One region of the Neorhizobium sp. T25_13 genome, then DNA from elsewhere that is predicted to be linked to it. Evidence: riboswitches for the same ligand, from Rfam matches in the RefSeq annotation. Region 1 holds a riboswitch; each other region holds the start of a gene.
The links. A riboswitch is a leader RNA that binds a small molecule or an ion and turns the genes downstream of it on or off. The one in region 1 is predicted to bind cobalamin.

Region 1 (3,192 bases):
ACGGATTTTCCTCAAACGGCAAGGCCGACTGCCGCCAGGCAATCTTTGAGGTCCATTTGTCCTGCCGCGTCAAACCCGCAGGCTGCATGCCCTACCAGCGTGAACCAGGCAAATGTCGCCATCGCAGGGATTGACAACGGCCACCTATGTAATGTTATTACACTCTCAACATTGAATGTAACGATATAACGTACATAGCCATGTGCTGGATAAGCGCTCGGCGCTACAAAAGTTCAAACGATAAGGAAGGAACCTCATGAATTTGTCCCTCACTACAAGCCGCCTGCTAGGCGCTGTCGCGGCAGGCCTGATCTTCGCGGCGTCCGGAGCGTTTGCCGATGAAGATCATGAGACGAAGGAAGCATGGCGCCTGTTTGTCGGCGATCACACGAACCCGGTCGTGCGTGCCATCAACTTCGAGAACGGCAAGGAACTCGGCCGCTATGACGTCAAGGGTCCCGCGGCCCTGACCGCCAGCGCGTCCGGCCAGACCGTATTCGTTACCCAGTCAGATCATGACATCGTGCACGTCATCAGGACTGGCATCGATTTCTCCGATCACGGGGAGCATCGGGACCTGGAGGTTTCCGACGTCGGGCTGTTGCCCGTGACTTTCGAAGGCAAGCGTCCTTTCCACGTCGTCCCGCATGACGACCATGCGGTCCTCTTTTACGATCGAGGCGGCAAGGCGGATATCATCGACGAAACAGCTCTTCTCGAAGGCAGGGCTGACGTGAAGACAGTCGACACGACGAAGCCGCATCACGGCGTAGCGGTGACGATGGGTCGTTTCGTGCTCGTGTCGGTCCCAAACACTGAAATCGAAACCAAGCCCGACGAACTGCCGCCGAGGGTCGGTCTTCGGGTCGTCGACGAGGCGGGCAAGCAGCTCGGTGACGTCGCGAAATGCACCGATCTTCACGGCGAGGCCACCTCGGCCCGGCTGGTTGCCTTCGGTTGCAAGGAAGGCGTTCTCGTTGCCCGGCCCGGCGGCATTGATGGCCCGAAGCTGGAAATGTTCGCTTACCCGACGGACCTGCCAAAGGGCAGCACCGGGACCTTGCTTGGCGGCAAGGCGATGCAGTTCTTCCTCGGCAACTACGGCGAGGACAAAATCGTCCTGATCGATCCGGATGCCGAGGAGCACTTCCGGCTGATCGCCCTGCCCACCCGCCGCGTCGACTTCCTGCTGGACCCGGCAACGCCGCGCAATGCCTACATCCTGACGGAGGACGGCGATCTTCATGTGCTGGACGTGGTCAAGGGCGAGATCGTTCGCAAGGCCAAGGTCACCGAGCCCTACAGCAAGGACGGCCATTGGCGTGATCCGCGGCCGCGCCTTGCCGTTGCGGACGACCATATCGTCATTACCGATCCGCGGCACTCGCTGGTTCGCGTCGTCGATGCGGAGAGCCTGAAGGAGGTCCGTACGATACCCGTCGAAGGAAAACCCTTTACGATCGTTGCCGTCGGTGGCTCCGGCGCATCGCATTGATGCGATGATGCTGCATGAAGCGGCGCCGTTGACAGTCGGCAGAGGGAGTGTAAGTTCGCGGCGTCAAGGTTCTTCCATCCCGCGATGGAAGCTAAGAGGGAATCCGGTCAAAACCGGAGCTGTCCCGCAACTGTGAGCGGTGAGCCGTTCGTCCAACATGTCACTGGCAACAATGCCGGGAAGACGGACGATGAAGGCTTTGACCCGCAAGCCAGGAGACCTGCCTGACGATAGAAGTTCCGTGGTCGGGGTGTGCCACAGGAATGACGGTTCCGTCGGGCCATCGTGCCTGCCGCAACCTTCATTTTTGCTGCCTCCTCCTTGAGTGAGACGAAGGCAGTGAAAACACAGGGATTATCTTCCCAGAACGTATCCGGGCGCGCCGTCCTCCTGATCGCCAAATCCGCCTTTGCGGCGTCGCCGCATCTGGAAATGCAGCGGCTCGCGGAGCTTGCGGCCGGCATGACCGGGGCCGGAATCGTCCGGTTCGCCTTTACCGAGCAGGGAACCCCCTCGCTGCGCCAAGCGCTGTCCAATCTGCTCGACGAGGATGTCGAAACCGTCGTCATCGTGCCGCTCGTCCTGCCCATGGAGCCGAGCTTCCATATCTGGCTAACGAAATCGCTGACGCGCTGGAAGGCCGCCGACAGCCGCCCCTGGCCGGCCTTGTCCATCGCCAGGGATATCGCCTCCAGCACGCTGATGGCGCAGCTTCTCGGCGAACTGCTGGAGACGGCCGAAGAGCTGGATGTCCCGAAAACCGAAAACCCACCTGTCATCGAAGGTTCCCTCGTGCCGGCCCAGAAACGCCGCGTGCTCGTTTGTCAGGGCGGTCCCTGCAACGCGGCCGGAGCCGGTGTGATCTGGGGACATCTGCGCAACCGGCAGGAGCGGCAGAAATTGCGCGCTGCCGGCGATGGCACGATGACCGCAAAATCCACCTGTCTCGGTCCCTGCAGTCTGGCGCCCGTGCTGCAGGTGTTTCCGGAAGGCACCTATTACGGCGGCGTCACCGAAGATGCGATCGACCGGATCATCGGCGAGCACCTGCTTGGCGGCCGGATCGTCGAGAACTTCGCCTATCACCCAACGGGTCGCAAGCAACGGCTTCGCACCCCATCCGAACAGAATAAGAGGAGAGAGAATTGACGTCGCAGACGCTATCACGCTTGGCCGCCGCCTGGTTCACCGCCGCCACCTTTGCCACCGCAGGCACCGTCTTCGCAGGCGAGCCGCTTCGCGTCGGTGCCACCTACATCACCAGCGGCACGGACCCCGCCAAGGGCTCGAACGGCTGGGCGCTGGTCAGCCATGGCGTCGGCGAGAACCTCTTCACCGTCGATCGGGACGGCAAGCTCGTACCGGAACTGGCCGTGAAGGCGGAGCGCATCGGGAACCTGACCTGGACCGTGACCCTCACACCCGGCCGCCTGTTCTCCGATGGCACGCCCGTCACCGCCAGGGCACTGGCAGCCGGTTTCGATACCACGTTCGCCAACAACAAGGCGGCGCTCGCGACCGGCGGCAAGCTGACCTTCGAGGCGGTCAACGACCTGACGCTGAAGGTGACGACCGAAAAGCCGGTGCCGTTCATTCAGGCACTCTTCGCCGAATGGCCGCTGATAGCCTACAAGCCCACCGAGGCCGGCAATGCCGTCTTCAGCGGTCCTTACCAGATCTCCGCCTTCAAGACGGAC
Region 2 (3,192 bases), on a different contig from region 1:
CAGCCGGTTGACCATGAAGTTCGAGTACCATTCGACGAACTGCATGACGCCGCCTTCGTGCAGTGGCGAATAGGGACCCGGCTCATAAGCGGGCGAGCGGATGCCGAAGGCGTTTTCCTCGACGATCCGGCGGTCCTGGTCGTTGGTCATGTTCCAGACGTGGGTCAGTTCCTCGAGATTGTAGTCGACGCCCTCGACCGCATCCTTGTGGACCAGCCATTTTGTGGTGACCGCCGTTTCCTCCGGCCCGAGCGGGGTGACGCGGAACGAGATCGCGTGGTCGCCGAGAATGTGGTTCCAGCTGCTCGGATAGTGGAAGAGCAGCATGGTGCCGATCGAGTTGATCGTTACGTCCTCGGAGAGTTTACGCTGCACGGCGTTGCGGCCGCTCATCGTATAACTCTCGGCATCTTCGATCAGCGGCATGCGCGCGACGCGGAACTGGCCGGTCTCGTCCATCCGGAATTCGCTCGGCAACCCGGCCTCCTCGCAACGCTGCCAATGGGCGGCGATGACCGGATCGTCCTTGGCACCCTGGACGCCCGTCGCGGTCGGCGATTCCGGATAGGTGCGGCAGAGCTCCGGGTGGTTGGCGGCGCAGTGGTAGCACTCGCGGTTGTTTTCCCAGACGAGCTTCCAATTGCCCTTCTCGATGATCGTCGACTGGTGCGCGACCTTGGCCTCCGAGAGGCGGTGCGGGGCCATATAGGGCTCGATCGCCGCGCGAACCGGCGCGAAATCCGGCGCCTCGTTGGCAAGGCAGATGAAGATAAAGCCCGCCACGCTTTCGCAATGGACCTTCTTCATGCTGAACTGGGTCTTGTCGAAGTCCTGGCCCATCTGGCGGCCGACCAGAAGCGAGCCGTCCAGTTCGTAGGTCCATTGATGGTAGGGACAGACGAGCCGGACCGCCGAGCCATGCTCCTTGGTGCAGACGCGGCTGCCGCGATGGCGGCAGGTATTGTGCAGCGCACGGATCCGGTTGTCGCGGCCGCGCACGACGACGACCGGATAATCGCCGATCTGCAAGGTGAAATAGGCTCCGGCCTTGGGCAGCTCGCAATCATGCCCGACGAACAGCCAGTCGCGATACCAGATCATTTCCAGATCGAGCTTGAAATAGGCGGGATCGGTATAGAAGGGCTGTTCGAGGCTGAAGCCTTCACGGCGGTTCTTAAGCTGCCGCAGGGCCTGATTGCGAATTTCCATATTATCTTCCTCGTCAATGTGGACAGCGGAAGGACATGGAAATGCCGGCCGGCCTCAAGCCCGCCCCAAACCCTGTCCCGAACGCCCGCCGCGTCCGGTCGTCATTTTTGATCCCAAGGCTGGTTTCCGGGCTCAGGAGCTTGTCCCGTTCAGGGGACCGGCTCGGCGCCTTCCCGGGCGGCCCTTGCGGCTCTTTCCCAGTGGCTCATGCCGTGCCTTATTGCTCCACCACCGTTGCGGGGGCAGCGCCGGATTAGGGTTTCTAAAGACCCCTGCCGGCTTCCCAATTCTCCGCCTTCCCTAGTCAGGCGGCACCTCAAGATCGAGGCGGATATAATCATCGGGCGGGCGTGTCGCATAGGCGACATTGCGACATCGGCAACCGCGTTGGCGACAGCGGCGAAACGGCCCAAAATGCGACACTCCAGCCCCGCGAAAGCGAAACCTGTCATTAAGGGATAAGCCATAAAATCCCGGCGTGAATGGGAGCGATGCCACCGTGCAGGCCAAGGGAAAGATCCGTTATTACAAAGCCCCTCCACCACCGGCGCCGGTGGTGGTGAAGAGCGCTTCCCATTCCGAATTCCTCCGGACGGGGCGCAGCTCCCGCTACCATCCGGTCTGGCTGCCGGAAGAGCGCCGCTATCTCACCCATAACGAAGTCGCCGAGCGCACGGGCAAAAGGCTCGAGGCAGCCGGGGAAACGAGCCACAACCGGATCAACTCCTTCCATCGCTCGATCAAGTTTCCGAAGATCATCTTCCACCACACGCTCGATGAACGCCCGCATCTCGGCTATTGCCATGTCACGGCGGCAAGGACGTTTCTTCCGCGCGGCGTCCCCGTGAGCTGGTCGTTCTATATCGCCAACTTCTTCTCCAAGATCGGCGAGGAAGAAACCTTTTTCGAACATATCAGCCCGGCCAATTCGCGCATGTATTTTGCCGTTGCGGTCGAACGCGAGGCGGGTCAGCCGCTGCAGATCAACCGCACGATCCGCAAGAACGGCCTTCTGTTCCAGACCAATGATCCGATGGAAGCCATCAAGAACGTCCTGATGCTCGGCACTTCCAACGAAATGCTCCGCGAGATCATCAAAAAGCTTTGAAGACGCCCGGGTCCGCGTTATTGACGGGCGGATATGACGGCTCAAATCATCGACATCACCCGGGATCATGACGGCGCGCTTCGTCAATCCTGCACCGTCCTTGCGGACGGCCTTCCCGTGGCGATCCCGACCGAGACGGTCTACGGACTTGCGGCCGACGCCACCAATCCCGCCGCCATCACCCGCATCTACGAGACCAAGGGCCGGCCGCGCTTCAACCCGCTGATCTGCCACATGTCGGATCTCGACATGGCCGAGCGTTATGCCGACTTCGATCCGATCTCGCGCAGGCTTGCCGAAGCCTTCTGGCCGGGGCCCCTCACCCTGATCCTTCCCCTGAAGCCCGAAAGCGGCATTCATGCGCTGGCGACGGCCGGGCTCGATACGGTCGGCATCCGGCTTCCCAAGGGCTTCGCTTCCGAGCTCATCCGCGCCTTCGGCAAGCCGCTCGCGGCCCCCAGCGCCAACACGTCCGGCAAGGTGAGCCCGACCAGCGCGCGCCACGTGGCCGACGACCTGGGCGAGAAGCTGGCGTTGATCATCGACGGCGGTGCGGCTCCTGTCGGTGTCGAATCGACCATCGTCCGCGTCGAGAACGGTGTGATCCGGCTGCTGAGGCCGGGCGGGGTAGCCGCCGAAGAGATCGAGACGGCAACCGGACTTGCAGTGATCCGGCCTGAGGGACCGGCGGCGATCATCGAGGCCCCCGGCATGCTGGCCTCTCATTATGCGCCGGGTGCAGCGGTGAGGCTCAATGCCGACCATGTCGAGGCCGGCGAGGCGTTGATCCGGCTGGGTTCCGCTCCGGTGAAGGGAATGGAACTCGCCGCGGCGGTTTTTGACCTGAGCCCGTCCGGCGACCTTGCGCAGGCGGC
Region 3 (3,192 bases), on a different contig from region 1:
TCTCGGTCACCATGTCGGCGGCCTCGATCAGCGCCGGCTTGGCGTTGCGGCCGGTGACGACCACATGCAGATCCGGCCGCCGTGCCTGTAGCGCGGCGACGATCTTGTCCAGATCGAGATAGTCATAACGAAGCGCGATGTTGAGTTCGTCGAGGATGACGAGCCCGATCGTCTCGTCCGCCATCAGCTCGAGTGCCTTTTCCCAGGCCTTTTCCGCCGCGGCGACGTCGCGCTTCAGGTCCTGGGTCTCCCAGGTAAAACCCTCGCCCATCGTGTGCCAGACGACGCGGTCACCGAAGACGGCGAGCGCGGGCTGCTCCCCGGTCGACCAGGCGCCCTTGATGAACTGTACGACGCCGACCCGGCGGTTGTTGCCGAGCATGCGCAGCGCCAGGCCGAAGGCAGCTGTGGATTTGCCCTTGCCGGGCCCGGTATGGACGATGAGAAGACCCTTTTCCTGGGTCTTCTCGGCCACTTCCGCATCCTGAACCGCCTTGCGGTTCGCCATCTTGGCGCGGTGGCGCTCGACGGACGCCTCGTCGATCTCCTTCACCGGGAGACAAGCTTCGCCGGAGACCCGGCAGAAGCTTCCTCGCCAGCGCGGAACTTTTCGCGGGCGACCCCGGCCAGCGCGCCGAGCACCGCCCAGAACACCAGGTTGGTGGCATAGACGGCGTTGACGAAGCGGACATGGAGATCCATCGGGACCGCCGTTTCATGGCTTGGCGGCAGCGGCGCGCCGACCAGATGCGGGGCGATCAGGAGCACGATCGCAAGCGCTGCGAACACGGCCGAGCGGGTATAGGCGAGCAGGCCGAGACCGATTGCCGTGCAGGCCGCCGTCGAGATCCACCAGATCTGGCGCGGACCGAGTTCCGCAGCCGGCATGCCGGGCAGTTCCGGCGGCAGGCCGAGGCCGGGCGCGAGGATGACGGCGAGGAAGCCGGCAATGCCGAACATCAGGCCACCGCGCCAGCCCTTGAAGCCGCCGAACGCTTCCGAGGCGGCAACGAGGACAAGGGCAAAACCGATAGCCGACAGCATGTCTGCGGCAGCAGTATAGATGAAACGCTCGAAGCCATCGGCGGGAGCCCAGGCTTCCTCGCCGTGGTGATGCTCGGCGGCGGATGCCGTGGCACCTGCGGCAGGTGCAGCATCATGGCTGTGGCCGGCCTCGGGCGCGGCATTCTCGAACACTTCCGCCTGCAGGATCAGCGGCACAGTGGAGAAGCTCTGCATCACGGTCAGCAGCAATCCGGACAAAAGCCCGGCGATCACCGCCGTGAAGACGATGTTGCGAAACAACGACATTGGGGAGAACTCCTCAGTGGCAGGGGAAGGCGAGCGAGTGGCGCGTGTCATGCGCGGCGTTATGGACGACTTCCAGATGAGAGAAGCCGACAAAGCCGACGATGAACAGGCCAAGCAGGGCCGTCATGCTGAGGGGAATGATCTTCGAAGCGGAGAGGCTGACTGCAGCTGCAGCAGAATTCGTAACCATGGTCTCGTCCTTTCGCCCTCCACCCGAGGGCCGTTCACGTTCTTTGCCGCCTCTGGCAGGTCTCCTGGCTCGCGGATCGGACGCCTTCTCCCGCCTTCCCAGGATACCGTTGGCCGGATTTCCCAGTGGCTTGACGGCCGGACGGCCGTTTTGGTCGAAGACTTTCCGCTTACAGTTGCGGGGGCAGCCGCGGGTTGGACGGCAGAATTCCGTCGCACCGCATTCCCTCTAAAACCCTTTCGGGCACCATAGGCTCGGTCACTATAGACGAATTCGGCGTCACGGCAATCGCCTTTGCGACGCATTGACATGGGCCTGCGACCGGGCTTACTTGGAAAGAGATGGTCCCTTTCCGGCAACGGGGAGGGCTAAGAGAGAATGCGGTGCGATCCCTTTTTCAGGATCAATGCCGCGGCTGCCCCCGCAACTGTAGGCGGCGAGCCATTGCCTAAAACGGCCATTTGGCCGTCAAGCCACTGGGAAATCCGGCCAACGGTATCCTGGGAAGGCAGGCAAATGGCGACGACCCGCGAGCCAGGAGACCTGCCGTCCGATTAGTTTTGCTTCACCGGGCGGGGTGCTCCGGAGGAAGTTTCTCGATCACCGCAGAGGGATTTCGACCTTCTGCTCCGCGCCCCGATTTTTCGACCCCGGCGGGAACGCGGCTGACCGATGAGTGACCACCGACCAGATGATCCGGCAACCGCCGGCCCGGCAGATGTGACGATTTTCGTCTGCACCAATTGCCGTAATGCGTCCGACGGCGAAATCCGGCCGGGCATCGCACTGATCGCGGCGCTGCGCGAGGCAGCAAGCGGCAAGCCGCTCGCGGTAAAGCCGGTCACCTGCCTTGCCAATTGCGAAAAAAGTCCGAGTGCTGCGTTTAATCACAAGAGCGGCTGGTCCTATGTCTTCGGCCACCTGTCGCTCGACAATGTCGAGGATATCGTCACCGGCGCGATGATGCTGGCCGAGGACGAACGCGGCTTCCTTCCCCTTCGCGGCCGCCCGACCTGCCTGCGCGGCAAGGGCATGACGGCCCGTATTCCACCCTTTCATCACCACGAGGACATGCCATCATGAGCGTTTCGTTCGACCGCGTTCCCTGCACCGTCGTTACCGGGTTCTTAGGCGCCGGCAAGACCACGCTGATCCGCAACCTGATCGAAAACTTGAAGGGCAAGCGGCTGGCGATCATCGTCAACGAATTCGGCGATGTGGGCATCGACGGAGACGTCCTGAAGGGCTGCGGCATCGAAAGCTGCCCGGAAGACAACATCATCGAGCTTGCCAACGGCTGCATCTGCTGCACCGTGGCGGACGATTTCGTGCCGGCGATCGACCGGATCCTGGCCATCGAACCCCGCGTCGATCACATCCTCATCGAAACCTCCGGCCTCGCGCTGCCAAAACCCCTCGTCCAGGCCTTCCAGTGGCCTGACGTCAAGGCGCGAGTGACGGTGGACGCGGTGATTGCCGTGGTCGACGGACTGGCGCTCGCCGAAGGCCGCGTTGCCGACGACCACGAGGCGCTGGAAGCGCAGCGCGACGCGGACGGCTCGATCGACCATGACGATCCGGTCGAGGAAGTGTTCGAGGATCAGGTGGCCTGCGCCGACATGATCGTGCTCACCAAGAGCGACCTTCTGGATGCCGCCGGCCTTGCGATCGCCAGGGATCGCGTGTCCGCG
Region 4 (3,192 bases), on a different contig from region 1:
GCATTGCGCCCGCGGGCCGATGGCCCGCATTCCGGAAAAGGAGGAGGCGGACTATCGCGCCTGCCTTCTGGGCTTCCGCGACTACGTCAACAAGAACGGCTTCAAGTCGGTTGTGCTCGGCCTGTCCGGCGGCATCGACAGTGCCATCTGCGCGGCGATCGCCGTCGATGCGCTGGGCGAGGAGAGGGTGCGCACGGTGATGCTGCCCTACCGCTATACGTCCGAGGACTCGCTGAAGGACGCGGCTGATTGCGCCAAGGCGCTCGGCTGCCGCTACGACATCGTGCAGATCGCCGAGCCGGTGGACGGTTTTTCGTCGGCGCTGGCCGAGCTGTTCGAAGGAACCGAGGAGGGGATCACCGAGGAGAACCTCCAGAGCCGCGCGCGCGGCACGATCCTGATGGCGATCTCCAACAAGTTCGGCTCGATGGTGGTGACGACAGGCAACAAGTCGGAAATGTCGGTCGGCTACGCGACCCTCTACGGCGACATGAATGGCGGCTTCAACCCGATCAAGGACCTCTACAAGATGCAGGTCTATGCGCTGGCCGCCTGGCGCAACGAACACCTGCCGCCGACGGCGCTCGGCCCGAGCGGCGAGGTGATCCCGAAGAACATCATCTCCAAGGCTCCGTCCGCGGAACTCAGACCCAACCAGACCGATCAGGATTCGCTGCCGCCCTATCCGGTGCTCGACGACATCCTCGAATGCCTGGTCGAGCTGGAGATGGGGACCGAGGAGATCGTTGCCCGCGGCCACGACATCGCAACCGTTCACCGGATCGAGCACCTGCTCTATCTCGCCGAATACAAGCGGCGCCAATCGGCGCCGGGCGTCAAGATCACCAAGAAGAACTTCGGCCGCGATCGGCGTTATCCGATCACCAACCGTTTCCGCGATCGGTAGGAGAGGATCATGGCCCTGCGCAGCTCGGTCGAGATCTTCAATATCCGGACGAGGACGATGCGGGTGGTCTGGCAGACGGAAGCCCTGTTCGAGGCGCCCAACTGGTCGCCCGACGGGCGCTACTTGATGCTCAACAGCGAGGGCCTGATCTATCGTCTGTCACCGGCGGGTGATGACGGGCCTGAACTGGTCGATACGGGCTTTGCCCGCCAATGCAACAACGACCACGGCATTTCGCCGGAGGGTTCGCTGATCGCCATTTCCGACAAGGTAGAGTTCGGCAAATCGGCGATCTATGTTCTTCCCGCGGGCGGCGGCGTGCCGCGGCTGGTGACCCGGAACCTGCCGTCCTACTGGCATGGCTGGTCGCCGGACGGAAAGAGCTTCGCCTATTGCGGCATCCGTGGCGACGAGTTCGATATCTATTCGATCGGCAGCGAGGGCGGCAACGAGACGCGGCTGACGTTCGGCGAGGGCCGCAACGACGGGCCGGACTATTCGCCGGATGGAAAATGGATCTATTTCAATTCCAGTCGCACCGGGCTGACGCAGATCTGGCGCGTCCCGGCCGCCGGCGGCGTGGCCGAGCGGATCACCGGCGGGGGTTACGGCGACTGGTTTCCGCATCCGTCACCGAAGGGTGACAAGATCGTCTTCATCTCCTACGACGCCGATGTCTTCGACCACCCGCGCGATCTCAACGTCCGCGTCAGGCTGATGGACATGGACGGCGGCAATGTCGAAACGCTGTTCGAGCTCTTCGGCGGGCAGGGCACGATGAATTCACCGAACTGGTCGCCGGATGGCGATGAGTTTGCCTACGTGCGCTATTTCCTAGTCGCATGAGCGCCTTGCGCCGAGGATAGCGTAAGGGCATAACCGATCCTGTCAGGTGCCGGCGACAAGCCGGAGAATCGGGAATCCGGGTGGAGCCGGAACGTGCCCAACGCTGTGAGGTGGACGCTCGGCCGCAGGATAAGCCACTGGGAAACCGGGAAGGCGGCGGTTGAGGCGGACGAAGCCAAGTCAGAAGACCGGCCTGACAAGATAGACCAGCCCGCGCGGACGGCGGAAAGGTTTCGGACCTCTCCTTGCTTCTGAAAGGCAAGGGAGCGACGGCATTGTTGGGGACAAACGATGCAGCCTGATCCTTTCGCGCATGCCTTGCTGCCTGCCGGTGAATTTTCGAAGGCCGAGCGTGCGGCCGTCTACAGGGCGATCGAGACGCGCCGGGACGTGCGCGACCAGTTCCTGCCCGATCCACTGCCGGACGACCTGGTAAAGCGGCTGCTGGGCGCCGCGCATTCGGCACCCTCGGTCGGCTTCATGCAGCCCTGGAATTTCATCCTCATCCGCGATCCCTCGGTGCGGGAGGCGGCTCGCGCCGCCTTTTCGCGCGCCAATGACGAAGCCGTGGAGATGTTTCCGGAGCGGAGCCGCGACCTTTATCGCAGCCTCAAGCTCGAAGGCATCGTCAAGGCGCCGCTGTCGATCTGCGTCACCTGCGATCCGGACCGTGCCGGCCCGGTCGTGCTCGGCCGAACCCACAATCCGCGCATGGACGTCTATTCGACCGTCTGCGCCGTGCAGAACTTGTGGCTTGCGGCAAGGGCCGAGGGCGTCGGTGTCGGCTGGGTCAGCATTTTTCGCGAGGAGGACGTGCGTGCGCTGCTGGGCATTCCCGATCGCGTCGAGATCGTCGCGTGGCTGTGCCTCGGTTATACCGACCGCCTCTACGCCGAGCCGGAATTGGCGCTCAAGGGCTGGCGCCAGCGCTTGGCCCTGGAGGAGCTGATCTTTCAGGATCGCTGGGATAACCGTTGATCACTGCTGCGGCTGCGGTCCTGCGGATTTCGGATTGCTGAGGTCGATATCCGCTTCGGGCAGGAAAGCCGGCCCAACGGTGCGCACCTTCTTGTTTGGATCGTATGGCCGCTCCGGCGGCGGCGTGAGCACCGGCGGCTGGACCGCGGCCTGCGGCTTTTGCGGGCGGGTCGGCAGCTTGGTGATCCCGGAATACGGTTGCTCTTCTCTCGGAAGTTCGATGCCCGGCACCTTTCGGCGGTCGTCGACAACAGGCGGCAGCGGCTCGAAGGAGGGGATGCAGCGCTGTTCGCGAATGGCGGCGAGGATGGCATTCCGCTCTTCCGAGGGCAGGATCATCTGCCGCGAACTGTTCCGTTCCGCCGCCAGCGCGTCGCGGCTCTGTTCCATTCTTTCCAGCGCATCCCGCATCTGGCCGCAGACCTCGGCATTCGGGCCACCCAGAACCACGACGCTGCCAT

Region 2: it holds a riboswitch for cobalamin, as region 1 does, so the genes downstream of both, C5J22_RS16275 (aromatic ring-hydroxylating dioxygenase subunit alpha) here and C5J22_RS02955 ((2Fe-2S) ferredoxin domain-containing protein) in region 1, are expected to answer to the same signal.
Region 3: it holds a riboswitch for cobalamin, as region 1 does, so the genes downstream of both, C5J22_RS22785 (CbtB-domain containing protein) here and C5J22_RS02955 ((2Fe-2S) ferredoxin domain-containing protein) in region 1, are expected to answer to the same signal.
Region 4: it holds a riboswitch for cobalamin, as region 1 does, so the genes downstream of both, bluB (5,6-dimethylbenzimidazole synthase) here and C5J22_RS02955 ((2Fe-2S) ferredoxin domain-containing protein) in region 1, are expected to answer to the same signal.

Annotation. Positions count from the first base shown of each region.
Region 1 covers NZ_PVBI01000001.1:618,328-621,519, forward strand. The annotation lists gene aztD (zinc metallochaperone AztD) at 257-1,495, shown strand; cobalamin riboswitch at 1,545-1,738, shown strand; gene C5J22_RS02955 ((2Fe-2S) ferredoxin domain-containing protein) at 1,835-2,644, shown strand; gene C5J22_RS02960 (ABC transporter substrate-binding protein) at 2,641-3,192, shown strand, end outside.
Region 2 covers NZ_PVBI01000006.1:241,770-244,961, reverse strand. The annotation lists gene C5J22_RS16275 (aromatic ring-hydroxylating dioxygenase subunit alpha) at 1-1,209, opposite strand, end outside; cobalamin riboswitch at 1,309-1,543, opposite strand; gene C5J22_RS16270 (DUF6656 family protein) at 1,709-2,317, shown strand; gene C5J22_RS16265 (L-threonylcarbamoyladenylate synthase) at 2,351-3,192, shown strand, end outside.
Region 3 covers NZ_PVBI01000010.1:175,264-178,455, reverse strand. The annotation lists gene cobO (cob(I)yrinic acid a,c-diamide adenosyltransferase) at 1-553, opposite strand, end outside; gene C5J22_RS22790 (CbtA family protein) at 550-1,311, opposite strand; gene C5J22_RS22785 (CbtB-domain containing protein) at 1,325-1,501, opposite strand; cobalamin riboswitch at 1,538-1,767, opposite strand; cobalamin riboswitch at 1,827-2,067, shown strand; gene C5J22_RS22780 (DUF1636 domain-containing protein) at 2,174-2,584, shown strand; gene cobW (cobalamin biosynthesis protein CobW) at 2,581-3,192, shown strand, end outside.
Region 4 covers NZ_PVBI01000014.1:69,700-72,891, forward strand. The annotation lists gene C5J22_RS25600 (NAD+ synthase) at 1-907, shown strand, start outside; gene C5J22_RS25605 (TolB family protein) at 923-1,753, shown strand; cobalamin riboswitch at 1,781-1,965, shown strand; gene bluB (5,6-dimethylbenzimidazole synthase) at 2,045-2,731, shown strand; gene C5J22_RS25615 (hypothetical protein) at 2,732-3,192, opposite strand, start outside.